Regions from separate parts of the Arthrobacter sp. Y3221159 genome, predicted to be linked through region 2. Evidence: riboswitches for the same ligand, from Rfam matches in the RefSeq annotation. Region 2 holds a riboswitch; the other holds the start of a gene.
What was found. Region 2 has a riboswitch for S-adenosylmethionine ahead of AC5RT3_RS10590 (aminotransferase class V-fold PLP-dependent enzyme). Riboswitches for the same ligand answer to the same signal wherever they lie in the genome.
Positions count from the first base shown of each region.

Region 1: another riboswitch for S-adenosylmethionine. It lies ahead of AC5RT3_RS15405 (DUF1737 domain-containing protein); the one in region 2 lies ahead of AC5RT3_RS10590 (aminotransferase class V-fold PLP-dependent enzyme).

Region 1 covers NZ_JBNHFC010000015.1:35,322-50,638, forward strand. Annotated here, with positions in the region: gene AC5RT3_RS15355 (carbohydrate ABC transporter permease) at 1-913, shown strand, start outside; gene AC5RT3_RS15360 (carbohydrate ABC transporter permease) at 914-1,732, shown strand; gene AC5RT3_RS15365 (beta-xylosidase/alpha-l-arabinosidase) at 1,735-4,098, shown strand; gene AC5RT3_RS15370 (hypothetical protein) at 4,190-4,417, shown strand; gene AC5RT3_RS15375 (multidrug effflux MFS transporter) at 4,479-5,753, shown strand; gene cls (cardiolipin synthase) at 5,772-7,211, opposite strand; gene AC5RT3_RS15385 (aminodeoxychorismate lyase) at 7,344-8,273, shown strand; gene AC5RT3_RS15390 (pyridoxamine 5'-phosphate oxidase family protein) at 8,315-8,782, shown strand; gene AC5RT3_RS15395 (hypothetical protein) at 9,016-9,270, shown strand; gene opgC (OpgC domain-containing protein) at 9,377-11,851, opposite strand; SAM riboswitch class IV at 12,087-12,201, shown strand; gene AC5RT3_RS15405 (DUF1737 domain-containing protein) at 12,215-12,487, shown strand; gene AC5RT3_RS15410 (rhodanese-like domain-containing protein) at 12,484-12,894, shown strand; gene AC5RT3_RS15415 (O-succinylhomoserine sulfhydrylase) at 12,895-14,103, shown strand; gene AC5RT3_RS15420 (DUF1905 domain-containing protein) at 14,100-14,423, opposite strand; gene AC5RT3_RS15425 (glutamate--cysteine ligase 2) at 14,473-15,317, opposite strand, start outside.
Region 2 covers NZ_JBNHFC010000008.1:184,664-199,980, reverse strand. Annotated here, with positions in the region: gene AC5RT3_RS10605 (fluoride efflux transporter FluC) at 1-423, opposite strand, end outside; gene AC5RT3_RS10600 (metal-dependent transcriptional regulator) at 425-1,138, opposite strand; gene AC5RT3_RS10595 (class I SAM-dependent methyltransferase) at 1,182-1,940, opposite strand; gene AC5RT3_RS10590 (aminotransferase class V-fold PLP-dependent enzyme) at 2,004-3,422, opposite strand; SAM riboswitch class IV at 3,461-3,574, opposite strand; gene hisN (histidinol-phosphatase) at 3,736-4,548, opposite strand; gene rsgA (ribosome small subunit-dependent GTPase A) at 4,597-5,712, opposite strand; gene aroA (3-phosphoshikimate 1-carboxyvinyltransferase) at 5,715-7,094, opposite strand; gene AC5RT3_RS10570 (DoxX family protein) at 7,101-7,649, opposite strand; gene AC5RT3_RS10565 (sigma-70 family RNA polymerase sigma factor) at 7,943-8,707, shown strand; gene rsrA (mycothiol system anti-sigma-R factor) at 8,704-8,964, shown strand; gene AC5RT3_RS10555 (50S ribosomal protein bL37) at 9,069-9,143, opposite strand; gene AC5RT3_RS10550 (PadR family transcriptional regulator) at 9,263-9,877, opposite strand; gene AC5RT3_RS10545 (DUF4097 family beta strand repeat-containing protein) at 9,877-10,704, opposite strand; gene AC5RT3_RS10540 (GDSL-type esterase/lipase family protein) at 10,785-11,384, opposite strand; gene AC5RT3_RS10535 (multifunctional oxoglutarate decarboxylase/oxoglutarate dehydrogenase thiamine pyrophosphate-binding subunit/dihydrolipoyllysine-residue succinyltransferase subunit) at 11,514-15,317, opposite strand.

The DNA.
Region 1 (15,317 bases), on a different contig from region 2:
GGGCGGCCCCGAAGAGGGCCGTCCCGCGCGCCGGGGCGGCTCCTCGTCGAGCCGCCCCGGCTTTGTCTGGGCCCTTCCTGCCACCATATTCTTCGGACTTTTCGCGCTGGTCCCGCTTGTCGCGGTGGCAGTGCTGTCCTTCACCACGTGGAGAGGCCTCGGCGACCCCAAGTTCGTCGGCTTCAAAAACTGGGAATCCCTCTTCCAGGACCCGGTCATGCTCCAGAGCCTCTGGCTCAGCCTGCTGTTCATTGTGCTTGGCATCGTGACCCAGACACCTCTGAGCATCCTGCTGGGAGTCTGGGCGGCGGGCACACAGAAAAACCGCGCCATCCTGAGCGCGATCTACTTCGTTCCGCTGCTGCTGTCCTCGGCCGCGATCTCCGTCCTGTGGCGTGCCCTTCTTGACCCCAACTTCGGCATTCCCGGCCAGATGTCGTGGCTGTTCGGAGACGGCAATATCCTGGGCAGCCAGACGGGTGCCATCGCGGTGCTGATCTTCGTGGGCATGTGGCAGTTCACGCCGTTCCACACGCTCATCTACCAGGGCGCAGCGAAGCAGATTCCGCATGTCCTCTACCAGGCCGCATCAATTGACGGCGCAGGCACAGTCAGGCAGTTCTTCAGCATCACCCTGCCGCAACTGAAAAACAGCATCATCACGTCCGTGATCCTGATGGTGGTAGGTGGCCTGACCACTTTTGAGACAGTCCTCATCCTGACCAATGGCGGACCGGGCACCAGCACCACTATCACCGCTTTCCACATGTATCAGGAGGCGTTCCGCCGGTTTGATTTCGGCGCCGGCAGCGCCATCGCCCTCGTACTCGTCGTCATCTCCACGGCAATTTCCTTCGCTGTGGTCCGCGTTTCCGGATACGACAAGATGCGCAGTTCCCTGGAGGGGCTCTAAATGAAAACGCGTCCGAATTACCTTGCCGGCATCGGAGCCTTCATCTGGCTGGGCATCGTAGCGGTGCCGTTGTACGTCATGCTGTCTGCAACATTCCAGACGCGTGCCGAATTCGGCGACAATGGTCCGCTGTCCCTGCCGACCAGCTTCACGCTGCAGAACTATGTGGATGCCATCACCAGTGGGTTCGGCCGGTACTTCTTCAACACGGTCATCGTTACGGCCGGCGTCGTCGGCCTGGTCCTGCTCCTGGTACCCCCGCTGAGCTATGCGATCGTCCGGAGCCAGAGCCGTGCCGCCTCGGTCATTTTCCGCGTGTTCCTGCTGGGACTGGCGATTCCCGCCCAGGCCGTCATCGTTCCGGTGTTCTACCTGATCAACACCGTGGGCCTCTACGACAACCTGCTGGGCGTCATTCTTCCGACGGCGGCCTTCGCCCTTCCGATCTGCACGATCATCCTCAGCGGAACCATGCGGGACATCACTCCCGATCTCTACGAGGCAATGGCCATGGACGGCGCCACCCCCGCACGTTCCTTCCTTCGCCTGGTACTGCCGCTGTCCAAGGGTGGACTGTCCACCATCGCGGTGTTCTCGGCACTTCAGGCATGGAACGGGTTCCTTTTCCCGCTGATCCTTACGCAGTCCGAATCAACCCGGGTGGTCACCCTTGGCCTGTTCAACTTCCAGACGCAGTTCGGCATCAACATCCCGGGACTCCTGGCCGCCGTGACCCTCTCCATGGTGCCGGTACTGCTCGCCTACCTCTTCGCGCGCCGCGCGCTTGTCCAGGGCCTCATGGGCGCTGGCGGAAAGTAATCATGACGGAAACCAAAACCCACAGCGCGCCTTGGCGCGACACCACGGCCCCACCGCAAGAGCGCGCCGACAGCCTCATCGCAGCCATGACCCTTCGGGAAAAGACCGCCCAGCTCTTCGGGGTGTGGGTGGGCGCCTCCACTGAAGGCGGCGAAGTGGCACCCCACCAAAATGAGATGAATCCTCCCGTCGACCTGGACGAAATCCTGCCGAACGGCCTTGGACAGCTCACCAGGCCGTTCGGCACAGCACCAGTGGACCCTGCCCTGGGCGCCTTGTCGCTCCAGCGGACCCAGCAGCGTATCGCCGGAGCCAACCGTTTCGGCATCCCTGCCCTGGTCCACGAAGAATGCCTCGCCGGCTTCGCCACCTGGCAGGCCACCGCCTATCCGGTCCCCCTTGCCTGGGGTGCCACCTTCAACCCGGAGATCATCCGTACCATGGGCGCCGCGATCGGCGCTGACATGCGCTCCGTAGGCGTGCACCAGGGCCTCGCCCCCGTCCTGGACGTCGTACGTGACGCCCGCTGGGGGCGGGTGGAGGAAACCATCGGCGAGGACCCCTATCTCATCGGAACCCTGGCCACCGCGTACATCCAGGGCCTGGAGAGCAGCGGCATCATCGCCACCCTCAAGCACTTCGTGGGCTATTCGGCGTCCAAGGCCGGCCGGAACCTCGCACCTGTTTCCGTTGGCGCCCGGGAGCAGGCGGACGTCCTGCTGCCGCCCTTCGAGATGGCCATCCGCGAGTCGGGCGTCCGCTCGGTCATGCACGCCTACACGGACATGGATGGCGTGCCCACGGCCGCCGATGCCTCCCTGCTCACCGGGCTTCTCCGCGATACGTGGGGCTTCAGCGGCACGGTAGTGGCCGACTACTTCGGGGTGGCCTTCCTCAAGAACCTCCACGGCGTCGCCGGATCCCTCGGTGAAGCGGCGGCCGCCGCGCTGGCGGCGGGCGTCGACGTCGAACTTCCCACCGTGCACGCTTTCGGCGAGCATCTCATTGCGGAGATAGAGGCCGGGCGCCTCCCCGCGAGCATGGTGGACCGTGCCCTGCACCGGGTCCTCGTGCAGAAAATTGAACTGGGCCTGCTTGATGAGGACTGGTCGGCGGTTCCGCCTGCCCTGGCGAACGCCGACCTGCTTGATACCGCCGGGCTGGAAGGCAGCCTCACGCTGGATACCGAGGCCAACCGGAAGCTCGCCGCCCTGATTGCCGAGCAGTCGATCGTCCTGGCCAGCAACAACGGCATCCTGCCGCTCGCGCACCCCGGCCGCATCGCCGTCGTCGGACCGAATGCGGACAACACGCAGGCGTTCCTTGGCTGCTACTCCTTCCCGGCGCACGTCGGCGGCCAGCATCCGGACGTCCCGGTTGGCATCGAACTGCCTACCGTGGCGCAGGCCCTGCGGGCCGAATTCCCGGACAGCACCGTTACCGTGGCAGCGGGCTGCTCGGTTGACGGCTCCTCCACCGAAGGGTTTGACGACGCCGTTGCTGCCGCCACCAACGCCGACGTCGTCATCGCCGTCCTCGGCGACCGCGCCGGACTGTTCGGCCGGGGAACCAGTGGCGAAGGCTGCGACGCGGAATCGCTGGTGCTCCCGGGCGTCCAGCAGCAACTGCTGGACCGGCTGATCGGAACCGGCGTTCCGGTAGTTGTCGTACTCCTCACCGGCCGCCCCTATGCCGTTGGCTCCGCCGTCGAGAATGCCGCAGCAATCGTCCAGGCGTTCTTCCCCGGCGAAGAAGGCGGCCCTGCCGTTGCAAAGGTCCTCAGCGGCCGGGTCAACCCAAGCGGGCGGCTTCCTGTCAGCATCCCCGCCCGGCCCGGGGCACAGCCCTCCACATACCTGGCATCCAAGCTGGCCCGGGCCAGCAGCGTCTCGAATATCGATCCGGCAGCGGCCTACCCGTTCGGCCATGGCCTCAGCTACACCACTTTCGAGTGGAGCACGCTAACCGTGGACGGACCCACCGCAGTGCCGGTGGACGGCGAAGTTAAGGCGAGTGTCACCGTCACCAACACCGGGGACAGGGCCGGAACAGAACTTGTCCAGCTGTACCTGTCTGACCCCGTGGCTTCAGTTGTCCGCCCGGAGCAGCGGCTCGTGGGCTATGCCCGCGTACCCCTGGAACCCGGAGCTTCCGCCCGCGTAGCCTTCACAGTCCCGGCCGACGTCGCGTCTTTCACCGGCCGGGACGGCCGGCGGATCGTCGAGCCCGGTGATCTCGAGCTCGGCTTCGGCGCCTCAAGCGGGGATATCCGCCTGCAGGCAACAGTCGCCCTCACCGGCGAAACACGCACCGTGGACCATACCCGCCGGCTGCACTGCGACGTCCAGGTTAAGCCGGGCAACTGATGTACGGCCGGGGTTTCCTGCCCGGGCGCCCCGGCCGTACACCTCACCTTGCAGCACCGGACCCAGCAGTCCACGAGCGAAAGGAAACCACATGGGCAACAGCCCGCATCTCCTGACGATTTCTGCCACTACCCGCTCCGAGGCGGACGAAAAGCTCAATGCTTCGGTCCGGCAGCTCCGCGACCTTGCCAGGGAATACCCTGGCATGGGGATCCTCGTGACAAAACGGGGCGCAGGGCACTTCACGGTCGAACTCACCGACCAGGTGCCCTATGGGCAGACATGGGAATCCGAGAACCACCTGGACACCGCCGGCTGAACCGCCCGAGCCATGCGGCAATCCCACACCATCAAAGCTTCCAACAAGTTAAGTTTGCCGCGTGACGGACACCCCGCAATCCCCAAACGCCAGCCCCCGGCCGGCGCGCAGCTTCAAATACGTCCTGATGCTGGGAGCCCTGGCAGCGCTTCCCGCAGTCACGACGGACATGTACCTGCCGTCCTTGCCAGCCGTCGTTGAGGATCTGGAAACCACCCAGGCCGCAGCCCAGCTGACGTTGTCCGGAACCCTCCTCGGCGGCGGCATAGGGCAACTTGTCATCGGCCCGTTCTCGGACCGGTTCGGGCGGCGGTTGCCCGTGGTCATCGGCATCTCCATGCACATCGTGATTTCGCTGCTGTGCTCCATCACGCCCAACATCGAGACACTCACTGGGCTGCGCGTCCTGCAAGGCTTCTTCAACGCCGCGGCCGCCGTGGTGGCCATCGCCGTCATCCGTGACCGGTTTGTAGGCTCAGCCGCCGCCCGCCTGCTCTCCCGCCTGATGCTGGTCATCGGCGTCGCTCCCCTTTTTGCCCCCACTGTTGGCCAGGCCGTCGCCGGGATCTGGCACTGGCGTGCCGTCTTCTACGTACTGGCGCTCATCGGCGTCGTCCTGGTGGCCATCGTGTTGAAGTTCATGCCCGAAACGCTGCCGGACGGCAGCCGCAGCCCTGGCCACCCCCGGCATGTCGCCGGCGCCTACTGGTCACTCCTGCGCGACAGACACTTTATGGCCCTGGCCGTCATACCGGGGCTCGGCCTTGCCCTGATCATGAGCTACGTGGTGGGTTCCCCCTTCGTTTTCCAAAACGAGTACGGCTTCACCGAGCAGCAGTTCGCCCTCGCCTTCGCGCTCAACGGTGCTGCGCTTGTCCTCTCGGCACAGCTGAATGCCATGCTGGTCCGGAAGTTCCCGCCCGTGCGCCTCCTGCGCACTGCCGTTCTTGTCCAACTGGCCCTTGCAATGATCCTCCTGGCCACGGTGGCCACGGGCGCCGGTGGAGCAGTGGGCCTTATGGCAGGGCTTTGGCTTGTATTGGGTGCACAGGGAATGATCCCGGCGAATGCCTCCGTGCTCGCCTTGCACAACTACGGGCATATGGCCGGGACCGCGGCCGCCGTTATCGGTGCCCTGCAGTCCGGCGTTGCCGGGCTTGTCAGTCCCCTGGTGGGACTGCTGGGTGGAACCGCGCTCTCAATGGTGGGCGTCATGATCGGCAGCTGTGTTGTGACAGTGCTTGTGCTTGCCGCCGGAACCCCTGCCTACCGCAGGGGCGGATGGCCGGACCACGCGGACCGCCCGGATGACGAGCGGGTCCCGGCCGAGGACTAGCGGTACACGCCCAGGCCCTTACTGCACCGTTGCGGTCAGCCGGGCAACGTTGTCCACGTAGCGCGCTGCAAAGGGACGGTTGCGCCACACGGGGAGCTTGAGCTCGTGCGAAATGTCCCGGTAGGTGTCCTCCACCGCCCGCATCTTGGTGACGATGTCCTCGCCGAGCAGCATCACGGACACCTCAAGGTTCAGTGAGAAGGAGCGCATGTCCATGTTGCTGGAGCCCAGGACAGCCACTTCGTCGTCGATGGTGAAGTGCTTGGCGTGGAGCACGAACGGGGCCTTGTAGAGGTAGATCCGGACGCCGGCCTCCAAGAGAGCCTCGTAGTAGGACTGCTGGGCGTGGTGGACCAGGAACTGGTCACCCTTCTCGGAGACGAAGAGTTCCACGTCCACGCCCCGCTGGGCTGCAGTGGTGATGGCGTATAGCAGCGAGTCGTCCGGCACGAAGTAGGGGCTGCAGATGGAGATTCGGTGCTGTGCGGAATAGATGAGCGTGTTGAACAGGCGCAGGTTGTTCTCGGTGATGAAGCCGGGGCCGCTGGGCACCACCTGCGCGGTGACGTTGCCCGGGTGGGGGTTCGCCGGCAGCTGCAGCTGATGCTCCAGCGACTCGTCGGTTTCACTCAGCCAATCCGTGGCGAAGACAACGTTCAGGGTGGTGACAATGGGGCCGCGCAGGCACGCCATCAGTTCCACCCATTCCCTTCCGGCCTTCCGGTGGCGGGGGTTGTTGTACGAGGGCTCGATCAGGTTCTGGGAGCCGGTGAACGCGATTTCGCCGTCGATCACCATGATTTTGCGGTGGTTCCGGAGGTCCGGCCGGCGCCACTGGCCGTGGATGGGCATGAGCGGGAGCATCCGCTTCCATTGGATCTTGCCCGCCCTGAGGCGCTTGAGGAGTTTCTTGTAGCCCTGGACCCGGAGGGTGCCGATGTGGTCGAAAAGCACGCGCACTTCCACGCCCCGTTCGGCCGCCTCCTCCAGGGCGGTGAGCAGGTCGTCGGTGATGTGGTCCGTGCTCATGATGTAAAACTCTGCGTTGACGAACTTCTTCGCCTTCCGCACTGCTTCCGTCATGGTGAGGATGGAGTCCGGGTATCCGGGGAGGAGGTCAACCGAGTTGCCGTCCACCATGGGCAGGGATCCCAGCCGGCGGTTGAGTTCCGCGGCGGAGGTGACCCATTCCGGGCCCGGGTAACGGCTTTCGACGTCGGCGAGGGACGAGATACCGGCACGTACCCTCTCGTTGACCTCCTGCTGCTGCTCCCGGCGGCGCTTTGACAACTGGAAGTTGCCGAACAGCAGGAACAGGATGATGCCCACAAACGGGACAAAGAAGATGCCCAGCAGCCACGCCATCGCAGTGGTGGGCCTCCGGTTTCCGGGGATGATCCCAACGGCGAGCACCCTGATGACCAGGTCGGCGACGCCGAGCACCACCACCACCCACATCGGTGCGGTGCCGGCAAGCGAAAATGGCCACAACAACGGAAAAACCCCCGGGCTCACGGGCTCCCGGCGGACGGATTCCGGCCGGGGCACTCAGCCCAGCTTATCGGCGTGGCGCCGCACTAAGCTGGAGCCATGACGTCACCTGCTTCCGTGGTTCTTGTTTTCCTTGATCCTGCTTTCCCGAACGGCCGGCTGGCCGACGCGTCCCAGCCGCAGCTGCTGGTCACGGACCAAGGTGCCACCCGCGGTGACGGGGCGTTCGAGACTATGCTCGCCGTCGGCGGCAACGTCCGGAAAATCCAGGCGCACCTGGACCGCCTGGACGGTTCCGGGGAAGCACTGGACCTCGCGATCCCGGGGCAGGACCAGTGGCGCCGGGCCATTGCCGCCGCCATTGCCGAACACCGTTCCCAGCACCCTCCTGTTTCGGGCGGCGATGATGAACTGGTGGTCAAGCTGGTGGTGACCCGCGGGGCTGAGGGCGCCGCTGCCCCCACCGCGTGGGTCCAGGTTTCGCCAGTGGGAACGGCCGCCCGCCGCCAGCGTGAGACCGGCATCGATGTCATCCTCCTTGACCGCGGCTATGACAGTGATGCCGCAGAGCGCGCCCCGTGGCTGCTGCTCGGCGCCAAGACCCTCTCCTATGCCGTCAACATGGCGGCGCTCCGCCACGCCCACAAGCAGGGCGCCGACGACGTCATTTTCATCTCCTCCGATGGCCGGGTCCTGGAGGGTCCCACGTCCACGGTGCTCCTTGCCCACGTGGACAAGTCCGACGGCGGCACAACAGTCAAGCGCCTCGTCACACCGCAGCTGGACAGCGGAATCCTGGCGGGGACTTCCCAGGGAGCGCTGTTCAGGGCCGCCAGGGAAGCAGGCTGGGAACTGGGGTACGGGCCGCTGGTGCCGCAGGACCTGCTGGACGCCGACGCCGTGTGGCTGATCTCCAGCGTGCGCCTGCTCGCGCCCGTCAACCGGATTGACGGGCAGGAGATCGGGACGCCGTCGCTCCAGAAGGAGCTGACCGCTGAGCTGAGTGAACTTTTCGCCGGCATTCAGTAAAGTGCTGTTCCCCCGGCCGGCCGGCCCGTAGGGTGTGGTTCATGGATTCACGCGCGCCGCAGCCAGATGACAACCTGACCTTCGACGAGTGCTGGGAACTCCTGGCCGCCGACACCCTGGGCCGCCTTGCCCTGGTGGTGGACGGCCATCCGGAGATTTTCCCCATCAACTACTTGGTTTACCGCCGCAGCATCACTTTCCGCACGTCCGGGGTGACCAAATTGTGGGGGGCCGCCCAGGAGCGCCCGGCCGCCCTGGAAATCGACGGCTACGATCCGCACACAGAGGAAGCTTGGAGCGTGGTGCTGCGCGGGGACACCGAAATCATGGAAGACCAGGCGGAAAAGGACGCCGTGGACGCGTTGGGGTTGGAGCCTTGGCAGCCCGGAGAGAAGAGCCACTACATCCGGATTTCCCCGCGGGCCCTGACCGGCCGCCGCTTCAGGGTGGCCCGTCCGGACATCTGGAACACCCGACTGCAGGACCGGCGGCGGGCCTCGTTCGAATAGCCCGCTTCGCTAAGACAGGTGGCATTGAAAGCGGTGTTCCAGCGAGTTAATCAAGACGCTTGCCGGATGCTTAGTCTACGCGTAGAGTCTACACTGTAGATGGGCGTCCATCCCGCGTGGGGTCCTCCTTTCTTGAAGGACCCAGTTCCACTCCATTGCCCCGTGCACGGCATGTGAGGTCTGTTGCTGTAGCCGAACGGCAGCGCCACCGCACTTAGCGAAGGGAAGCCGTCATGGCACATTCGCAGTTCGACATCTTTCTCCGTGAAGCTACCTACCTGGACCAAACCTCCGAACACAGCCTGGACCGTGACCGCCTGTACGGGCTTTACACCAGCTGGTGCTTCATCAATCAGCAGGCACTCAGTCCGGAGGACAGCTTCTGGGCTGGCATGCGCGACAGGATCAGCCCGGACCGCACCGGCCTCCAAATGAAGGGCCCCGCGGCCACGGACTACATCATGGCCAGTTACCCGGGCCTGGTCTAGGAGAACCAGGCCCAGGACACAAGGGCGGCGTGTACCGAGGGCAAGGGCCAGCGGTTCCCGCCGCTTTTTTATGTCTCGAACAGCCGCCGGTGCCCGGTGCCGGCTCCTACGTAGGAATGATCCGGAAAAGGAACTTCGTCCGGACCATCACCCACAGCAGCCCCAGCACCGCGGCGTAGGCAGCCGTGTTCAGCAGGACGTTCTCCTGCTGCAGGGCCGGGATGTTCGCCACCACGGCAATCAGCACCACGTGCATGATGAACACGTACAGCGTCGCGCGGCCCAGCGGAATCAGGAACCAGCCCAAAGCCCGCTGCACCGGCTTCCAGTACGCGGTGAGGAATGCGTAGGCAGCGACCACCAGGACCAGGACGTTGAGGAGCCGGCCGGGTGCCAGGTAGGTCCGTGCAAAGAGGGCGTCGTAGACCGTCCGGTACAGGGTGTCCGGGACGATGGCCAGCCGGACGTCGAAGCCGTTGGCAAGATAGGGGTTCCCCCAGGACAGGAAAGCCAGCAGGAACGCGAGCGCCGTGCAGGCGGCCACCACCCATGTCCGCGGCGAAAGCCAGTCGACAATACTGCGCCGGTGGAATCCGGCCACCAGGCCGAGCACGAACAGCACCTGCCACACGAGCAGCGGGAACGAGTCCTCGAACTGCGACGGCAGGAGCCGGAAGCGCGTGGCGGCGCCGACGGCGTAGACCGCCAGGGTGCCGGCCAGCACCCACACGGCCTTGCCCCGGTTGAGGGCGGCAAGAATAAAGGGGCTGGCCAGCAGCAGCACCACGTACAGCCCCATCACGTTGAACTGCCACGGACCGAACTGCAGCAGCAGGATGGCGGGGAGGACCTGGGCCGGCACCGGGAACTGGAAGAGTTGCTCCATTCCTGCATAAAGGTCGTAGGTGCGCCCGGCGCCGTCGTGCCCTGCCCCGCCGGTCCCCTGGTCCACGAAGGTGGTTAGCGCGTCGATGCGGAAAACCGGCAGCAGCGAAGCCAGGAAGACGCCCACGAGGACTATCAGTGCAGTCAGGTAGAGCTTGCCGGCGCGTCGGGACGTCAGGTCCACGACGGTTCCAAAATCGTCTTTCACCCGGGGCCCGTAGACCATGCCCACCACTAGACCGGAGAAGAGGACAAACAGTTCGGCACCCGAAACGAAGCCCACCGCCTCCTGGGTCAGGAGCTGGAACAGGGACGTCATGCCCAGGTGGTTGACCACGACAAACACGATGGCCAGTCCGCGCAGCAGGTCCACGCGCGAATCCCTGCCGGACGGGTCCGTGTAACCCCAAGCTGTTGCGGCGTGAACGCGCCGCGGAATCTGCCAGAGGGCCACCAGGAGGATGACGAGTGCGGCCCATACTGTCCAGGCGGCAGCCCCGGCCAGCGTGTTTGCCCGGACATAGTCGCTGCCGCCGGTGGACACCTCCGTGACGGGACCGGTCACCAAGGGCGAGGCCTCCAGCCGGTCCAGCGCCGCCCGGGCGATCTCCGGGCTGCCGGTCAGGAGCCAGTCGATGCTGGCCACGCCGGTGTCCCTGGTGCTGGTGCGCTCGTCCCAGACCACCGCGGACGTCCTGCCAAACTCTGCCGACGTGGCAGTGCCCACCACCTGGTCCCACCAGCCGGTCTTGATCTCAGCCTCGGACGCGCCGCCGGACGCGGGGCTGTAGAAGGCGGCGGTCTGCAGCAGGAACGGCTTGGCCCGCTCCTCGGCATAGGTGGCGTAGAAGTTTTCGCCGCCCGAGGCCGTCAGCATGTCCTCCAGCTCACCGGCGCGCGGAACGGTATTGACTGCGGCGCCACCGGCGGTATCGTCATGGAAAGCCGTCAGGCCAACCCAGTCCACGGCATCATCACCCGGATAGTACGGTTCGTAGGCGCTGTCAGACCCGTTCCAGGCACCGTCGCCGTTGGTATCCAGCAAGGCGAAACCGTCGCTTCCGCGGGCCGGCGCGTTCCGGTTCCGGTCAAAGGGGTAGTCCTTGCCCAGGTACGGCTCCCAGACCATAACCGTCCGGCCGTTGCCGGAATCCCCAAATGCCGCGGAGACAGCCTGGAACGCCTTCCGGTATTCGGCCGGCTGCTGGCCCCACTCCACCCAGGAGGCGTTCATGTCCGGGGCAAACCGCACCAGCACCTGCCCATGGAACTGCGCGGTAAGCCGTCTGATTTCCCCGGCGAATGACTCGGCTGCCGTGGCGTCTATCTGGTCCAGCGGCACCGTGGGCTTGACCGTGAGCATGGCGTGGGCGCCCTGGAGCGAGGACTGTTCAAGGAATCCCTTGATGTCGTTCTGCTCGGAGGAACGGTAGGGAAAAGCGATGTCGTGTCCATAGACAGCCGGTGACGCTCCCAGCCGCTCGGCAAACCCTGCAGCGGTGTCCTCGCCCCATTCCAGGACGACGCCGAGCAGCGGCTTGCCCGCGTCCGGTGCGGGTTCGGCTGCCCGGGCCGCCCCCGCCGGCAGGACCGCAGTCACATACGCAACAGCAAGTACGGCAAGGAACGCCCAGGCCACGCGAAGACGGGGGGCCAGGGCCGGACGGGGGCGGCGGCAGGGCGTGGCTGTTCGCATGTTCAAGGGACCCCCAGTGCTGATCTTTCACGGCGGGGCGCTGCCCCCCAAGAACTGTATCGGGCCGTCGCGCCGGGATGGGAAAGAAAGACCCGCCCACCTGCGGTGATACCGCCGTCGGCCGTTCACCGGTGACGGCACCGCCTCGCCGCCTTCGGCAGCGTTTCCGCTTCAGTTACGCAACATGACGACGACGGCGATGCGGCCGCCGGTGCCAGATGTTACGTTTTTGGGGAGTAATGAGTACCGGCGCCAAGCCCTGACTGGCCGGTCGGCAACCCTCCTTCCGCGGCGGGGTGCCTCAGGTGAATACTCGGCATATCGACCGATTCGAGCTGCAAGCGTGAGAGAAGGAGATCCGTCGTGTCCGACGCCCCCGAAGAAAAGTTGTCCTACCGCCTCATCAGCGGCCCGGACAACCGTGAATTCTGTGAGCGGATCTCAACCGCACTCGCCGAAGGCTACGTCCTGCACGGAAGCCCGGCGGCAGCCTTCAACGGCACCAGCGTCATCGTTGCCCAGGCCGTGGTCCTGCCGGCCGCCATCGCATCGGCGGACGCCGCCGTCGCCACCGCTGTTGACGACCTGGAAGCAGCCAGCGAGGACCTCGAGTTCGACGGCGAGGGCCACGCATGAGCTACGCAGGAGACCTGACGCCGGAGGAAGCCTGGGCCAAGCTTGAGCAAGGCGCCATCCTGGTGGATGTGCGCACCGAGGGCGAATGGGCGCACATCGGCATTCCGGACACCAAGGCCACGGACAACGATCCGCTGTTCATCCAGTGGACATTCCCCGGCGGCATTCCCAACCCGGATTTCCTGAAGGACCTGAGCCAGCAGGCGCCGGAGGATTCCAACACGGAGCTGGTGTTCATCTGCCGCTCCGGCCAGCGCTCCATCTCCGCCGCCATCGCCGCGACCCAGGCCGGCTTCACCTCCTACAACGTCCTGGAGGGGTTCGAAGGCGACCCGGACCGCTACGGCGAACGGACCGTCAATGGCTGGAAGAACCGCGGCCTGCCGACCAACCTGGGAAAGAACTAAGTGACCTTCAATAACGACGCCGCCGGCTGGAGCCCCGACACCCAGGCCGTCCGCGGCGGGCTGGACCGCACCAACTTCCAGGAAACGTCCGAAGCGGTATTCCTGAACTCGGGTTTCGTCTACGAATCCGCCGCTGCTGCGGAACGCGCCTTCACCGGCGAGGATGAGCGCTTCGTCTACTCCCGGTACGGCAACCCCTCCGTGGCGACCTTCCAGGAGCGGCTCCGGCTGCTCGAAGGAACGGAGGCGTGCTTTGCCACCGCGTCCGGCATGTCCGCCGTGTTCACCGCCCTGGGCGCCCTGCTCGCTGCCGGGGACCGCGTGGTGGCCGCCCGTTCGCTCTTTGGTTCCTGCTTCGTCATCCTCAACGAAATCCTGCCGCGGTGGGGCGTGGAGACCGTCTTTGTGGACGGTCCGGACCTGGAGCAGTGGCGCGCCGCCCTGTCCCAGCCCACAACCGCCGTCTTCTTCGAGTCTCCGTCCAACCCGATGCAGGAGATCGTGGACATCGCCGCGGTCAGCGAACTCGCGCACGCTGCCGGGGCCACCGTCGTCGTCGACAACGTCTTTGCCACTCCCCTGCTCCAACGCTGCGGCCAGCTGGGCGCGGACGTCATCGTCTACTCCGGCACCAAGCACATTGACGGCCAGGGCCGGGTGATGGGCGGTGCCATCCTGGGCACCAAGGAGTACATCGAGGGTCCGGTCAAGCAGCTGATGCGCCACACCGGCCCGTCGCTTTCGCCGTTCAACGCGTGGGTGTTGACCAAAGGCCTGGAGACCATGGCGCTGCGTGTCAACCACTCCTCCACAACAGCCCTCCGGCTCGCCGAATGGCTGGAGCAGCAGCCTGCCGTGAGCTGGGTGAAGTACCCGCTGCTGAAGTCGCACCCGCAGTACGAACTTGCTGCCAGGCAGATGCGCGCCGGCGGCACGGTGCTCACCCTGGAGCTCGCTCCGTCCGGCGGCCGCTCGGGCAAGGAAGCCGCTTTCGCGCTGCTGGACGGGCTGCGGATCATCGATATCTCCAACAACCTGGGCGATTCGAAATCCCTGATTACGCACCCAGCCACCACCACGCACCGTGCGATGGGGCCGGAGGGACGGGCTGCGATCGGCCTCAGCGACGGCGTGGTGCGCCTGTCCGTTGGGCTCGAGGACGCCGGCGACCTGATCCGCGACCTCGAGCAGGCCCTGAAGCAGATCTAGCTTTCTCCCGGCGGAGCATTGTCCGGCTGGAGCTCCAGCCGGACGTCCACGCTATCGCCCGCCTTGATGCGCGCCTTTTCCCGTACAGCTTTCTTGACGGGAAGCAGGTACGAGCCCATTTTGCTGTCCGGAAAGATGGACGTCAGCCAGCGGTGGCCGCTAATTTCCACCGCGACCTTGACCGAGCCGAAGGCCTTGTTGCCGGCCTCGCTTTCCTCTGCAATGTCGTCCGCCACGTCCGGCGGCAAGGTGAGGAAGTGCCAGCCCGCTTCGCCGGGATAGAGCCAAAGCTCGGCATGAAAAGAGTACGACGGCGCCACGCGCCGAGTATGGCACGTGGCCTTCCTCAACGCCACGGTTACCAACTGGCTAGGCCTGCCGCACCCGCAGCAGGTCTGGAACGGCATCGACTTCCGAGAGGTCCAAGTCGCCGCGCATGGTGACGTTCACGGCATGCCGCACGACGGCGCCGAAGCCCATGTCCTTGGTCGATGGCCCAGACAGCAACCGGTCACGGACCCGGCGCTGCTCGGCTGCCCCTGTGCCGCGGGCGATGATCGCTTCCACGCCTTGCCGCGCCAGGTCGAGCTCACCCTGTTCCTCCAGCACCGGCGCGAGGTACTCCACCAGGGAACGCACTACCTCGGGCGCGGGGGCCGGCCGGAAGCTTCCAAAGTCCAACAGCTCCCCTCCGAGGCCCCCGCTGCTGGCCTGCCAGGAAGCCATCCTCAGCAGGACAGTTGGTACCGGTACAGGTTCCACGCCTTCCCGCCACTCCCGGCTGGCGGTCTCCACGAGGGCACGGACCAGGACCGCGAGGAGGGCCGCATCCTCGGCCCGCAGGCAGACGTCGGCCACCCGCACCTCCACGGTGGGATGGTTGCGGGACAGCCGGGCGTCGAAATAGATCATCCCTTCGTCCAGCATCACGCCCGTGTCCAGCAGCCTGGTGACCAGCCGACGGTAGGCCGCGTAGGTGCCGTAGATGCCCGCCGGCCCCGCCGTCGGCCAGCGGTTCCACGCCTGGGTACGATAGCTTTCAAAACCGGTCTCCAGCCCGTTCCAGAACGGGGAGTTGGCGCTGAGCGCCGTCAGCACGGCCAGTTTGTCGCGGATGCGGTCAAGCACCGCCACGCCTTCTTCGGGTGATTCCACAAAGGTGTGGACATGGAAGCCGCAGGTCAGCTGCTCCTGGGCGGTCAGCCCGAAGCGTT
Region 2 (15,317 bases):
CCGGCGGCCCGGAACAGCGTCCACTGGTTGTAGGGTGAGCCGCTTGCCCAGCCGCCACCCCGCTCCTGCGGCAGCCAGGCCTAGAAGCAGCGATACTGCCAGATAGGCGATCCACACCGGGTGCTGGCCCGCCCGGGCCAGCTGGTCTACGCCGAACACCACGGCCGAGAACGTGGTGAAGGAGCCAAGCAGTCCGGGTCCCAGTCCGGCGCGAAGCCAGAACGCAGTCCGCGGCCGGGCCATCCAGGCAGTGGTCAGCGCGGCCAGGACAAAGCTGCCGGCAACGTTGATGCACAGTGTTGCCCACGGCACCGACGCGGGCTGCTCGGGGAACGCCAGCGTCAGGCCGTACCGGAGTTCGCTGCCAACCAGGCCGCCGACGGCAACAGCCAGCCATGCCCGCCAGACGGGCGCCGCTCCCACGTCAGCTGTCTCCCAGCAGGCAGCCTGGATGGGGATGGTCGCTGTGGACCCAGAGGGCTGAGGTGATCTCGTCCGCCAGGTCGTAATCCCTGGTCCGCCCGGAGTTCCGGATCCGCACCATCAGGGCACCGCCGAACGGCCGGCGTCCCACCACCTCTACTTCGGCGTCAAGGTCGATCTCCTCGGCGGACAGATAGCGGAGCAGGTCCGGGTTATCGTCGCTGATCCGCGTGATCCTGCCGGTGTGGCCCTTATCCAGCTCGCCCATCAGGTGCGCCCTGGGCATTAGCACCTTGCCGTCCGCCGTGGGAATAGGATCCCCGTGCGGGTCCCGGCTGGGATCGCCGAGCTTCGCGGCGACGCGCTCAATGAAAGTATCTGACACTGCGTGCTCGAGCAGTTCGGCCTCGTCGTGGACCTCATCCCAGCTGTATCCAAGCTGCTGGACCAGGTAGGTTTCGATCAGCCGGTGGCGCCGCACCATGGACAAGGCAAGCCGCAGTCCCGCGTCCGTAAGGGTAATGGCGCTGTACGGCTTGTGGTCAACAAGGCCCTGGTCCTTGAGCTTGCGAACCATTTCCGACACCGACGAATTGGCCACGCCCAGCCTTTGAGCCAACTGCGAGGACGTGATGGGCTTGTCCTGCCATTCAGTGAAAGAGTAGATGACCTTGACGTAGTCCTCAATGGAGGAGGAGGGCGCGCTGGTCTTCACAGGACCAAGCCTACCGGGTGCCCAGGGAGCGCGGCGGAACCGCTCATACTTTGACTGCCCGCCACGACAACGTCAGGTACGGCAGCCCGATGTCCTCGTCCGCGGCATGTCCCAGGTGCTCATGCAGGTACCAGTCAAGGTTGGCGAGGACCTTGGCACGGGTGGCATCACCTGCCCGGAGGTAATAGCTGCGCGATTTGGTCAGTTCGATCAGGTCCTCGGTGCTGACGGTGTCCTGCCAGTGCGTCACGTGGCTTTCCAGCTCACCGAATTCCGGGCCCACCACCGGCCGGTGGCCGGGCTTGTAGACGTCCCCGGCGTGCATGATCCGTGAGAGCCGGTGCACCCAGGGGACGGTGGTGTCCAGTTGGTTCCAGACAAGCCCGAGTGTGCCGTGCGGACGCAGGACGCGTGCCAGTTCGGTGCTCGCGGTGAGGGGATCGCACCAGTGCCAGGCCTGGGCAACGGTGACGACGTCGAAGGCGGACGACGGCAGGCCGGTGGCTTCGGCGGTTCCCAGGACCGCGGTGGCGCCGGGATAGTGTGCCTTCAGCTGGTCCAGCATGTCGGCGGAGGGGTCGACTGCGGTGACGGCCAGCCCGCGTTCCAGCAGGAGTTCAGTAAACTTGCCGGTCCCTGCCCCGGCGTCGAGCGCATCCCTCGCGCCCGCGGGGATGAGCCAATTGGCAGAGTCGGCGGGATAACCGGGCCGGACCCGCTGATAGTGCCTACCGCCCTGCTGGAAACTCTTGCCCAGCTCCCGGCGCCGCCCGAGATCCAGCTTTGGGCCACCCCGAACCACGTGCGGCCTCCTTCAGTCAATGCCCTGCGGTACCTTCCGAATTTACCGCATCTGCCGGATGGGTCAGTCGTCGGTGCAGGGAGCAGCGCCGGCGGTCCCAGGCGTGTTCGGGGCCCAGTGCGGGTAGGTGCGGGTGTCATTGGCGGGAACCCACCGCCCTGAGTCCACCACGTAGTCCCAGCCGAGCCCGTCACGGCGCAGCTTGGCGATGCCGGCCAGGAGCCGCTGGGCATCCTCCAGCCGGGAACCTACGCCGAAGCTGGCGCGGAGCGAACCCGAAGGCAGGCCCAACCGCTTCAGCAGGGGATGTGCGCAGAAGCGTCCGTCACGCAGGCCCACGCCGTGCTCGGCCGACAGGTACGCAGCCACGAGGCCTGCGTCGTAGCCCTCAACCGAGAAGTTGACCACGCCGATGGTGTCGGTGTCCGGGTTGGTGTCCTTGAAGATCTGGTGCACTGTGACGCCGTCGATCTCCTGGAGGCCCTCCACCAGGAAGGAACGGATGGCGGATTCGTGGGCGTGCCAGCGTTCCTGGTCCAGGCCCGCGATGACCTGGGTGGCCTTGGCCAGGGTGGCGGCACCCAGGACGTTGGGGGAGCCGCCCTCGTGGCGGGCCGGGCCGGTGGCCCAGCTGACGCCGTCGAGCCTGGCCTCCTTGACCGCGCCGCCGCCGGCGAGGTGCGGGGTTCCGGCGTCGAGCCAGTCCGGCCGTCCCACCAGGACGCCTGCGCCGAAGGGCGCGTACAGCTTGTGGCCGGAGAAGGCGACGTAATCGACGTCGTCCGCGCTGATGTTGATGCGGCGGTGCGGCGCCAGCTGGGCCGCGTCCACCACGATGCGGGCCCCGTGCTGGTGGGCCAGGGCCGCAAGGGCGCGGACCGGGAGGATTTCGCCCGTGACGTTGGAGGCGCCGGTGATGGCCAGCAGGCTGACGCCGCCCTGTTCCAGCTCTGCACGTACGGCGTCGATGGTTCCCGCGATGGTGTCGGCGGCAACAATGCTGCGGTGGGGAACGCCCTGCCACGGCAGCAGGTTGGCGTGGTGCTCAATGTCCAGGTACAGGACGTCGCCGGCGGGCTGGCCGCCGTTGAGGGGCAGGCAGCCGGCCAGCAGGTTGAGCGAGTCCGTGGTGTTCCGCGTGAAGATGACGGAGTCGTTCGGGCGGCCGCCCACAAAGTCGCGGACGATGCTGCGGGCGTTTTCGTAGACCGAGGTGCTGATCTGGGACGCGTAGCCGGCACCGCGGTGGACGCTGGCATAGAAAGGCAGGATCTCGTTGAGGTAGGCGGACACCACCGAGAGGGCGGGGGCGGAGGCGCCATAGTCAAGGTTGGCGTAGCGGATATGGCCGCCGGAAATCAGCGGTGCCTGGATTTCCGCGCCGGTGACGGCGGCGAGAGGCCGGCCGGCCAGTGCCTGCCGTTCGTCAAACACGGAATCAGCGGTGATGGCGGCGTTGGGGGAGACGGTGGCAGTTGTCACAGAGACCTCACTTCAAAACAGGACTCCGCTATCAAGGGAATCCGCGCTTGCCGCATCCGCTCCGGACCGGCCTGGTCGTCACCCGGGGCACCCCACCGCGAATGGAGGGTTGCCGGCCAGCAAACCGGGGTTTTGCGCTGGCACTCGTGACCTGGTTAAGAGCGTAGAACATGGGCCGGCCAGGATTGAAGCCGGCGCAATTGTTAAGGCCTTTGTTACGCGGGAATGGAAAACAGGCTTTTCGGCGAAGAAGACGACGGCGGACACCTCCTTCTGGAGGTAACCGCCGTCGTTTGTTCGGTTGCAGGGGGCTTTAGAGCAGGTCGTCAAGGTACGGGTTCAACCGCTGCAGCACCTCCGAGTGCAGGATGGAGTTGGTGGCCAATGCGTTCCCGCCGAACGGGCCATCCTCGCCCTCAAGCGATGTGAACCGCCCACCCGCCTCCACCACAATCGGCACCAATGCAGCCATGTCGTACAGATTGAGCTCGGGTTCGCAGGCGATGTCCACCGAGCCCTCTGCCACCATGCAGTAGGACCAGAAGTCACCGAAGGCACGGGTCCGCCACACATCCTCGGTAAGGCCGAGGAACTCGTCCAGGTTTCCCCGTTCCTTCCAGCCGGAGAGGCTTGAATAGGACAGTGAGGCGTCGGACAGGCTGGAGACGTCGGACACCCGCAGCCGGGTAGCCGCGGCAAGGGAACGGCCCATGTAGGCACCCATGCCCTTGGCCGCCCACCAGCGCTTGCCCAAGGCTGGAGCGCTCACGACGCCGACCACCGGCTCGCCCTCGTCAACGAGGGCAATAAGGGTGGCCCACACGGGGACGCCACGGACAAAGTTCTTGGTTCCGTCGATGGGGTCGATGATCCAGCGGCGCGAGCCGTGGCCGGTACTGCCGAACTCCTCACCGAGCACTGCGTCGCGGGGGCGGGAGCGGGAGAGCTGGCCGCGGATGGCTTCCTCGGCGGCCTTGTCCGCGTCGGTGACCGGCGTCAGGTCGGGCTTGGTCTCCACATGGAGGTCCAGTGCCTTGAAGCGGCTCATGGTCTGGTCATCCACGGAGTCGGCCAGGACATGGGCCAGGCGCAGGTCATCGTTGTAGCTCGAAGCGGGTTGGATCATGGTTCCAAACTACCGTCTGCAGGCTGTTCTGCTGGGAGATTGGCTTTGTCAGTTGACGCTGCCGAGCTCCTTTGCCTCCTGGGCTTCCTCCCGCGGATCCGCTCCGAGCAACCGGCGCAAGGACGCCAGCCGAGCCTCTCCGGTCGGGCCCGCGTGGCCTTCCGCCACCCAGGCATCCAGGCCGCAGTTAACGGCAGTTGCCGTGTGCTTGCAGCCGCGTTCGCAGGCGTCGGTGCCGGGGGAGAGGTCCGGGAAGGACCGCAGGATCCGGTCCGGGTCCACATGCGCCAGGCCAAAGGAGCGGATGCCGGGGGTGTCAATGATCCAGCTGCCCGGCGGTGCGTCAACCAGCCGCAGGGCCAGTGCTGACGATGATGTGTGCCGGCCCCTGCCAGTGACCGCGTTGACGCCGCCGGTGGCACGTTCGGCTCCCGTGAGCGCGTTGACCATTGTTGACTTGCCGACGCCGGAGTGTCCCAGCATGACGGTGACCTTGCCGTCCAGGTAGGACCGCAGCGCGGCAACAGCGGCGCTGTCCAGCCGGGCTGACAGGCCGTCGTCCGAGCGGGCATCAATGCCGGACGCCGCAAGGTCGGCGGTCCGGCTGATGATCACGGGAAGCTCGAGGTGAGTGTAGTTGGACAGGAGCTCCGCCGGATCCTTGACGTCCGCCTTGGTGACCAGCAGGATCGGGTCGATGCCGGCGTCGTAGGCCGCGACGAGCGCGCGGTCGATGAAGCCTGTGCGGGGTTCCGGGTTGGCGGCGGCCACCACGATCACCAACTGGTCGGCGTTGGCCACCACGGCCCGCTCCACTGGGTCAGTATCGTCAGCGCTGCGCCGCAGGAGCGTCTTCCGGTCCTGGATCTTGACCAGCCGGGCCAGGGTATGGGGGTCGCCGGAAACGTCCCCCACGAGGGAAACGAAGTCGCCCGCCACAACGGGGGAGCGGCGGAGTTCGCGGGCCCGGGCGGCGATAACTGTACGCTCGTCAGCGGAGTCCTCGCCCACCACGGCTGTGTACCGCCCCCGGTCAACGGTGATGATCCGCCCGGTCACGGCGTCGTCGTGGCTGGGGCGGTCCTTGGTGCGGGGCCTGGACCCCTTTTTGTTGGGCCGGATCCGGACATCCGATTCGTCCCAGGAATCAGTGCGCCTTGCCACCGCTAACCTTCCGCCCCGGTGCGGGCCTCCTGCTGCGGGGCACCGCCCTGGGCGAGCATGTCCGCCCAGAGCCGGGGAAAGTCGGGCATGGTCTTTGCCGTGGTGGCGATGTCCTCCACCTGCACTCCTTCCACCGCCAGGCCCAGGATTGCCCCTGCAGTGGCCATGCGGTGGTCGGCGTAGCTGTGCACGACGCCGGAGTGCAGCGGGGCGGGGCGGATCACCAGGCCGTCGCTGGTTTCCTCGGCGTCGCCGCCCAGGCGGTTTATTTCCGTAACCAGCGCGGCGAGCCGGTCCGTTTCATGCCCGCGCAGGTGGGCTATCCCGGTGAGCCGGGACGGCCCCGATGCAAGGGCGCACAGGGCCGCTACCGTAGGTGCCAGTTCGCTGGTGTCGGCGAAGTGGGCGCCCTTGATTTCGGGACCGCCCGTGACCGTGAGGACGCCGTCCTCAAGTGTCACTGTCGCGCCCATCTCGGGGAGGATGCTGCGCCACAAGTCACCCACCTGCTGCGTCTGCTCGGGCCAGCCGGGAATCCGGACGGTCCCGCCTGAAGCCAGCGCCGCTGCGAGGAACGGGCCGGCGTTGGACAGGTCCTGCTCGATCCGCTGGTCGAAAGCGCGGATGGGGCCAGGTGAGACAACCCAGTGGTTGGGCACCGAGTCATCCACCTGGACCCCGGCGCCGCGGAGGACCGCAACTGTCATGTTGATGTGGTCCAGGCTGGGCACTGGTTTGCCCACGTGCTCAAGATGCAGGCCCTCGGTGAACCGCGCCCCCACCAGCAGCAACGCGGAGACGAACTGGGAGGACGCGCTGGCATCGATCACCAGGTGCCCGCCGCGGACCTCCCCGCTGCCTTCCACCACGAACGGAAGCGACGACGGCGTGCCCCCATCCTCAGCGGATACCGTAACGCCCAGCGCCCTCAGCGCCTCGATAATGGTCCCCATCGGACGCTTGCGCGCGTGCGGGTCGCCGTCGAACACGCTGGCACCGTTGCGCAGCGCCGCGAGCGGCGGAACGAAACGCATGACCGTGCCGGCGAGGCCGCAGTCAATCCTGGTGAGCGGCTGCGCCGCATCCTGCCCCAGCGGGACCACTTCGAGGTCCGGCCCGAACGCGCCATCGCCCGGCACTTCCGTGATGGTGGCACCCAGCTGGCGGAGCGCCTCGACCATCAGGGCGGAGTCGCGGGAGTGCAGGGGTGCACGCAGGCGTGACGGTCCGTCGGCCAGCGCGGCAAGGACGAGGTACCTGTTGGTCAGGGACTTCGAGCCGGGAACCGTGAGAGTGGCGTTAACGGGCCGCGAAGCGAACGGTGCGGGCCAGTGGGGGACAGGAGCTCCGGAATCGTCCCGGGTGGCGGCTGCAGCGGTCATTCGTGCTTATGCCCCCGTGGCCTGTTCAACGGCGCGCCGGACGGCCTTGTCCGCCTTGGCCAGCTTATTGTTGGTGGTCCTCCGGGCGTCCGAGGCAAGGTGCGAGGCACCCTTGCGGGCATCGGCCGCCAGGTGCTCGGCGCGCCAGGCCAGGCCCGGCTTGCCGGCCGTGTCCACGGAGGCGAGCAGTGCCCCGCCGCTCAGGGACAGGTTCTTCAGCAGCTGGTTGCGGCGCGTTTCGCGGCCTTCCTTGCTGCTGATGTCCGCGCTGCGCCACTCCACGAAGGTATTCAGCAGGGAGATGACGGTGAGCAGGCTGGCCGAGAGCCTGGAGAACTTGCCCAACCCGAAGAGAACGCCGGCGCCCACCTGGGTCCCGCCGATCACACGGGCCAGCATTTTCTCGTCCGCCTGGAACGGCAGGGACGCCGCAGCCTTGCGGAGCAGGGGGGAGAGCTGCTGCGCCGTCTCGTCGGTGTTCTTGAGCTTATCCACTCCGGCAAGGACAAAGCTGGAGGCCAGCATGGGGCGGGCGAGCGTGCGTATAAAGGGCATGGATTTCCTCCTGATGGACGAACCGCGTCTTCGGCGGGGAGTCCGTTCTAGTCTTGCACTTTTGGGGAATATTTGCCTGCGACCGGGGGTTATGGCAAAGGCGGGTCGGCAAGGGCGGCCGCTATTCGAATCATGAAATAGATGTTCCACGACATACAGAGCGGAGCTGGGCCTTGAGGCAGGTGTTGGACGGAGTGGAAGCAGTGGGCCCGTTGGCTGTTGGCCTGGTGGATGAGGATGCCTCCGGGTATGGCTCGCCGCGCGCGCGGAGCCTGACAGTAGACTTGAAGGCAATGAGCACCCTGGATCCGGCCGTCTCGGCCATGTATGAGGCTTCGAACAGCGGCGTGAAGGGCACGCCCGGTGCGGCGCCCGTGTCCGCATCGGCTGGCGCCCCCGCACCAGGGGCCGACGCCACGGAAACGCTGGTGGACGTCTCGACGGAAACCCCTGAGCAGCGACGCATCCGCTTCGAGCGTGATGCCATGCAGTACGTGGACCAACTGTATTCGGCGGCGATGCGGATGGCCCGGAATCCCTCGGATGCCGAAGACCTCGTCCAGGAGGCCTATACGAAGGCCTTTTCGGCATTCCATCAGTACAAGCCGGGAACCAACCTCAAGGCCTGGTTGTACCGCATCCTGACCAATACGTACATCAACCTGTACCGCAAGCGGCAGCGCGAACCGCTCCAGTCCAACTCGGACACGATCGAGGACTGGCAGTTGGCGCGGGCCGAATCACACACCTCCAGCGGGCTCCGTTCCGCTGAGGCAGAGGCGCTGGACCACCTCCCGGATTCCGACGTCAAGCGCGCGCTCCAGGACATTCCGGAAGAATTCCGCCTTGCGGTGTACTTCGCGGACGTCGAAGGCTTCGCGTACAAGGAAATCTCAGACATCATGAACACGCCCATCGGCACGGTGATGTCCCGGCTCCACCGCGGCCGGCGAATGTTGCGGGACATGCTGGCGGAATATGCCGCCGAGCGCGGATTCAAATCGGCCGCGGATGCACAGGACACGGCTGCAGGCACACAACAGGAGAGCAGGAAATGAGCGACTGCCAGGGATTGGGCGATTGCGACGACACCCGGATGCAACGCATCTACGAATACCTCGATGGCGCCTTGACCCGTGAAGACATCACGGAGATCAAGAACCACCTGGATGACTGCCCGGAGTGCACGGAGCAGTACGACCTCGAGTGCGTCATCCGGAACATGGTCAAACGCTCCTGCACCGAAGCTGCACCGGACAACCTGAAGAACGCCATCCTGGACCGGATCCACTCCATCCGCACGGTTGAGGCATAGGGCCGATACGCACGCCCGGACAGCTGCAGGTTGGAAAGCAAAGGACCCCGGAAGCCGATTGGCTTCCGGGGTCCTTTGCTTGAACCGTAGTCCCTGGCATTTGCCTAGGTGTTGGGGCGCTTCCCGTGGTTCGCGCCGCCACGCTTACGGTCACGACGCTTGCGTGCACGCTTGCTCATAGCTGGCCTCCTTACTGTCGGTACTCAAAAGAGCTGCCCTCAAGTCTCCCACAACATCAGTGCGCCCGCGAACCGGGAGCACCCGCATGACCTGCGATAAGGCGCTGCCTGCCGGCGCCTTACGGCTTCAGCGAGTTCCGGACGGCGATGCGGGCCTGCTCCAGCACTGTGCGCATGGTCTCCAGGGTGACAGGGCCCAGGGGCTGGCTCCGGGCGTGTAGCCGGAGTTCGGTGCGGAGATCGTCCCGGAACTCCTGGAGCATCAGCTCGGCCTCCTTCAGTGACCGTGATCCTTCCGGCGGCACCCTGCCGCCGGGAACCCGGAAGTCCGTTGCGTGGGCGGCGGTGCGGGCCGCCTCGGCCGTGGCAGCCAGGTCCGCCCGGAGGCCGCGCATATTGCTGCGGATGTCCTCCCGCAGGCCGTCGGCCAGCCTTCGCACTGACGCCGAGATGTCGTTCTCCACCCCGGCCAGCTCGTCCCTCCGCCGGTTCAGCTCCGCGAGTCCTGCAGCGGTGATGTGGTAGTTGGTGCGGCGGCCGGCCGATTCCGTGGCCACCAGGCCCTCTTCCTCCAGCTTTCCCAAACGGGGATAGATGGTGCCGGCACTGGGGGAATACGTCCCGCCAAACCGGTCCTTCAGGGCTTTGATGAGTTCGTAGCCATGTTTAGGGCCGGATTCGAGGAGCGCAAGCAGGTAGAGGCGCAGTGCACCGTGCGCGAATACCGGGGGCATCAGTGCCCCGTTTCCGCATTTCCGGCATTCGAGCTGTGGAAGATGGAGGTCTTCCCGGAAACCGAGTTTGTCCGGACCAGCATCAACTGCTCGTCCGGTCCTGCAATGGTCTCAACTTTCCCGCCCACGGACGTGTACTGCCGGTTGCCGATGACCACGGCGCCGCTGGCAGACTTGGCAACAATGTCCACACCGACGTCGTGGGGCAACCGGATGGTGACGTCGCCGGAGACTGAGTTGGCCACGAAGTCGTTGGCGAAGCCGTGCAGGTCGAAGGTCAGGTCACCGCTGACGGTGTTGGCGCGAATGTTCGTGAAGTGGCCGGACGCCGTCACTTCGCCGGAAACACTCTTTGCGGTGAGGACGCCGGTATGGTGGCGGGCAGTCACTTCGCCGCTGACGGTGTTGACGTGGAGTTCCCCGCCTGTGCCGTCCGCCATGACCGATCCGGATACCGTGTTGAGCCGGGTGTGCCCGGATACTCCGGACACCAGGCCGTCGCCGCTGACGATGCCGGCCTCGACCTCCACGTTCCCGGGAACGGCGATGCTGATCACCGCGGAATTTTCGCTGTTGTGGTTGACTGCTCCCATTAGATTCTTGAACCAGCCCTGGGGGCCATGCAGCTGGTGGCGCACTTCAAGGCGGCCGTGGTTAACGGACACCTCCACTGGATCACCGTGGACGTCGGATATTTCGATCCGGGTGACGGGCTCCTGGTGGACCACAACATCGAACCTGCCCTGGACCATGCCCAGCTTCAGGGACGTCACGCCGTCCACATCGATGGTCTGCGGGCTGCTGACGGACCAGTTCTGCTCAGACATGGGAACCTCCGAAGGCGATATATCGTGTACAGATCACGCTACCTCTGGCTGTGGAGCACGTCAAGATATATCGCGAACTGCTAGGCGGGGGTGTCCATTCCCAGCCACTGGAACCAGCCGCGGTGCAACACCAGCCACGCCATGAGGCCATACCCTGCCTGGCCGGGCGTTCCGGCGTTGGCAGCCAGGTCCTGCCGCCACTGCTCGTGGTTCAGGAGCGGGGAGAAGGTATCAACGTAGAGGTGCTTGCGCCGCGTGGTGACGTCCGCGAATGCCGTGTTCAGCTCGTCCAGCCGGCGGTTCTGGGCAGGATCGAGGGTGGGCGGCGGACCCACGACGAACACTTCGATCCGGTTTTGCGAGGCCGAGTCCAGGATGTTTGCCAGGTTCAGCCTGCTGCGCGCGGTGGAGAGGCCGAATTCGATGTCGCGGCCGGAGAGGCCGATCACCAGGCGGTTCTCGGTGTGGCTGCTGAACCTCCGTCCGGCCTCCTCCAGCCACCGGGCGGCCAGGCCCTCGGTGCCTTCCTGCGGGCAGGGGAGGGCGTAGCTTTCCAGGAGCAAGCCGTCCTGGGGAGTGCGGGCCAGGACACGGCCCAGCCAGCCGAGCGCCCGGGGATCTCCGAGTCCGGCCAGCAGTTCATCTCCTACAGCCGCAATGCGCAGCTTCCTGTCTTCCACACGATCCTCTTTACGTCGTTCCCTGGCCGCTGCCACCGTTGGTGCAAGGGGGCGGCGCTGTCCATCCATTAAACAGAACTGCCCGGCCGGAGTCTGGGATTTCGACGTCCGGCCGGGCAGCCTCAGTGCTTACTTGCGTGCAAATGCCTGCTTTAGGAGCACGTCCTGCTCCGCGGCGTGCCGCTTCATGGAGCCGGCGGCCGTGGAGGCAGACGCAGGACGCGAGACCAGGCGGATCCGGCGGTCCAAGGCGTCTGGCAGGTTCAGGCCGATGAACGGCCACGGACCCTGGTTGGCGGGCTCGTCCTGGGCCCAGACAACCTCGGCGTTCGGGTACTTGGCAAGCTCAGCCGCGATCTCGGCGTGCGGCAGCGGGTAGAGCTGCTCGACGCGCACGATGGCCGTGGTCTTGTCGCCGGTCTTCTGCCGGGTGGAGAGCAGATCGTAGTACAGGCGGCCGGAGACCAGCAGGACGCGCTCGACGGCGTCCGCGGCCAGCTGCTCATGCTCACCAATGACCGGGCGGAAGGTGCCGCTGGTGAAGTCCTCGACGGACGACGCGGCAGCCTTCAGGCGCAGGAGCTGCTTGGGCGTGAAGATGATCAGCGGCTTCCGCGGCCGGCTGTACGCCTGCCGGCGCAGCAGGTGGAAGTGCGAAGCGGCCGTGGTGGGGTTGGCCACGACCATGTTCTCTTCGGCACACAGCTGCAGGAACCGCTCAATCCTGGCGGAGGAGTGGTCGGGGCCCTGGCCTTCGTAGCCGTGCGGAAGCATCAGTACCAACGAGGACCGCTGGCCCCACTTCTGCTCGGCAGAGGAGATGAACTCGTCGATGATGGTCTGGGCGCCGTTCACGAAGTCGCCGAACTGGGCCTCCCAGAGGACCAGCGCGTCCGGGCGCTCCACTGAGTAGCCGTACTCGAAGCCCATGGCCGCGTATTCGGACAGCAGGGAATCGTAGATCCACAGCTTGGCCTGGTTGTCCGAGAGGTTGCCCAGGGGGAGCCATTCCTGGCCATTGGCGCGGTCGTGGAACACGGCGTGCCGCTGGACGAAGGTGCCGCGGCGGGAGTCCTGGCCGGCGAGGCGCACGGGCACGCCTTCCATGATCAGGGAGCCAAAGGCCGCGATCTCGCCGAAGCCCCAGTCGATGCCGCCTTCGCGGGACATCTGCTCACGCTTTTCGAGCAGCTGCTTGAGCTTGGCATGGACCGTGAAGCCCTCTGGGATCTCGATGTGGGCCTTGCCGATGCGGGCCAGGGTGTCCGCCGAAATTGCCGTGGCTACCGGCGTGTTGGCATCGGCGTCGGACTGCTGGGCAATGGGCCGCTCGATATCGGACACAGCAGCGGAATCCGCCGTCACGATCGGGATCGGGGAGGTCTGGGCTGCGTGCGTCTCCGCGAAGACGCGCTCCAGCCGCTCCTGGTAGTCGCGGAGCAGCTGCTCTGCTTCTTCCTCGGTGATGTCGCCACGGCCGATCAGCGACTCGGTGTACAGCTTGCGGACGGAGCGCTTGGCCTCAATCAGGTTGTACATCAGCGGCTGGGTCATCGAGGGGTCGTCGCCCTCGTTGTGCCCGCGGCGGCGGTAGCACACCATGTCGATGACAACGTCCTTGTGGAAGCGCTGCCGGAACTCATAGGCGAGCTGGCCGATGCGGACCACAGCCTCGGGATCGTCACCGTTCACGTGGAACACTGGCGCCTGGATCATCTTCGCGACGTCGGTGGAGTACGTGGACGAGCGCGAGGAGGACGGGGCGGTAGTGAAGCCCACCTGGTTGTTGACCACGATGTGGATGGTTCCACCGGTGCGGTAGCCGCGCAGCTGGGACAGGTTGAGGGTTTCGGCAACCACGCCCTGGCCGGCGAAGGCGGCGTCGCCGTGCACCACGATGGGCAGCACGGGGAAGGACTCTCCCTGGTCCAGCCGGTCCTGCTTGGCGCGGACGATGCCCTCAAGTACGGGGTCCACGGCCTCGAGGTGGGACGGATTTGCAGCCAGGTAGACCTTGGTCTCCTTGCCGGTATCCGAGGTGAACGTGCCTTCGGTGCCCAGGTGGTACTTCACGTCACCGGAACCCTGGACCGAGCGGGGATCCTGGGTGCCCTCAAACTCGCGGAACACCTGTGCGTAGGTCTTGCCGGCAATGTTGGTGAGGACGTTCAGGCGGCCGCGGTGGGCCATGCCGATGGCAACTTCATCCAAGCCGTCGTCGGCGGCGTCCGACATGATGGCGTCGAGGAGCGGAATCAGCGACTCGCCGCCTTCGAGGGAGAAGCGCTTCTGGCCCACGAACTTGGTCTGCAGGAACGTTTCGAAAGCCTCGGCAGCGTTCAGCTTGGAGACGATCCGCAACTGCTCTTCACGGCTCGGCTTCGAGTAGGGGTGCTCCAGCTGGTCCTGGAACCACTTGCGCTCGGCAGGCTCCTGGATGTGCATGTATTCGATGCCGGTGGTGCGGCAGTACGCGTCGCGCAGGACGCCCAGGATGTCGCGGAACTTGAGTGTCGGCTTGCCGCCGAAGCCGCCGGTGGGCCATTCGCGGTCCAGGTCCCACAGGGTTAGGCCGTAGGTCAGCACGTCCAAGTCGGGGTGCTTGCGCTGTACGTACTCAAGCGGATCGGTGTCCGCCATCAGGTGTCCACGGACGCGGTAGGAGTGGATCAGCTGCTGGATACGGGCAACCTTGTTGATCTCGTCGGCCGGGTCCACCTGCTTGTCGGCGCTCCAGCGGACGGGCTCGTAGGGGATGCGCAGGGCTTCGAAAATCTCGTCGTAGAAGTTCTGGGCACCCAGCAGGAGCTGGTGGACAAGCTTGAGGAACTCACCGCTGCCGGCACCCTGGATGACGCGGTGGTCGTACGTAGAGGTAAGGGTGAGGACTTTGCTGATGGCGTTGTGGGCAATGATCTTCTCGCTGGCGCCCTGGAACTCGGCAGGGTAGTCAAGGGCGCCGACGCCGATGATGGCGGCCTGGCCCTTGGAGAGGCGGGGCACCGAGTGGACGGTGCCGATGCCGCCAGGGTTGGTCAGCGAAACGGTGGTGCCCTGGTGGTCCTCGGCAGTGAGCTTGCCGCTGCGGGCGCGCTTGATCAGATCCTCGTAGGTGTGCCAGAACTCGGCAAAGTTGAGGGTCTCAGCCTTTTTGATGTTCGGAACCATCAGCAGGCGGGTGCCATCCGGCTTGGGCATGTCGATGGCGATGCCGAAGTTGACGTGGGCCGGCTGGACTGCTGAAGGCTTGCCGTCCACCTCGTCGTAGTACACGTTCATCGAGGGGAACTGGGACAGCGCCCGGATGACGGCATAACCGATGAGGTGCGTGAAGGAGACCTTGCCGCCACGGGCGCGGGCGAGGTTGGAGTTGATGACCACGCGGTTGTCGATCAGCAGCTTGGCGGGAATGGCCCGGACGCTGGTGGCGGTGGGCACCTCAAGACTGGTGACCATGTTGGTGGCTATGGCCTTGGCCGGTCCGCGGAGGACGGAAACAACGTCTTCTTCAGGGGCGGTGGGAGCCTTGACGTTCTTGGGCAGCTGGGCCGGAATCGGCTGTGATCCGGAGGCGGACTCAGTCTTCTTGCCGCCGTCGCGGGCCACGGTGGCGGGAGCCTTTTTAACGGGCGCGGGTGCCGGTGCGGCAGCCGGCGCGGCCGGGGGAGTGGCCGGTGCTGCTGCCGGCGACGGTGCCGGAGCCGCAGGAGCCGCGTTCACAACCGGCATTTCCCGGGTTGGAGGATGGGCAGTGGCCTGCCCCGAATTTCCGTTGGAAGAAGAACTGCTGCCCGAGTCGAACGATTCAAACAGCGGCCACCACTTGGCATCCACAGCGTTCTTGTCCTGCTGGTACTGCTCGTACAGTTCGTCAACGAGCCACTCGTTTCCGCCAAATTCCTCTGGTAGACGGTGGCTTGGCTGCTCTGGCAC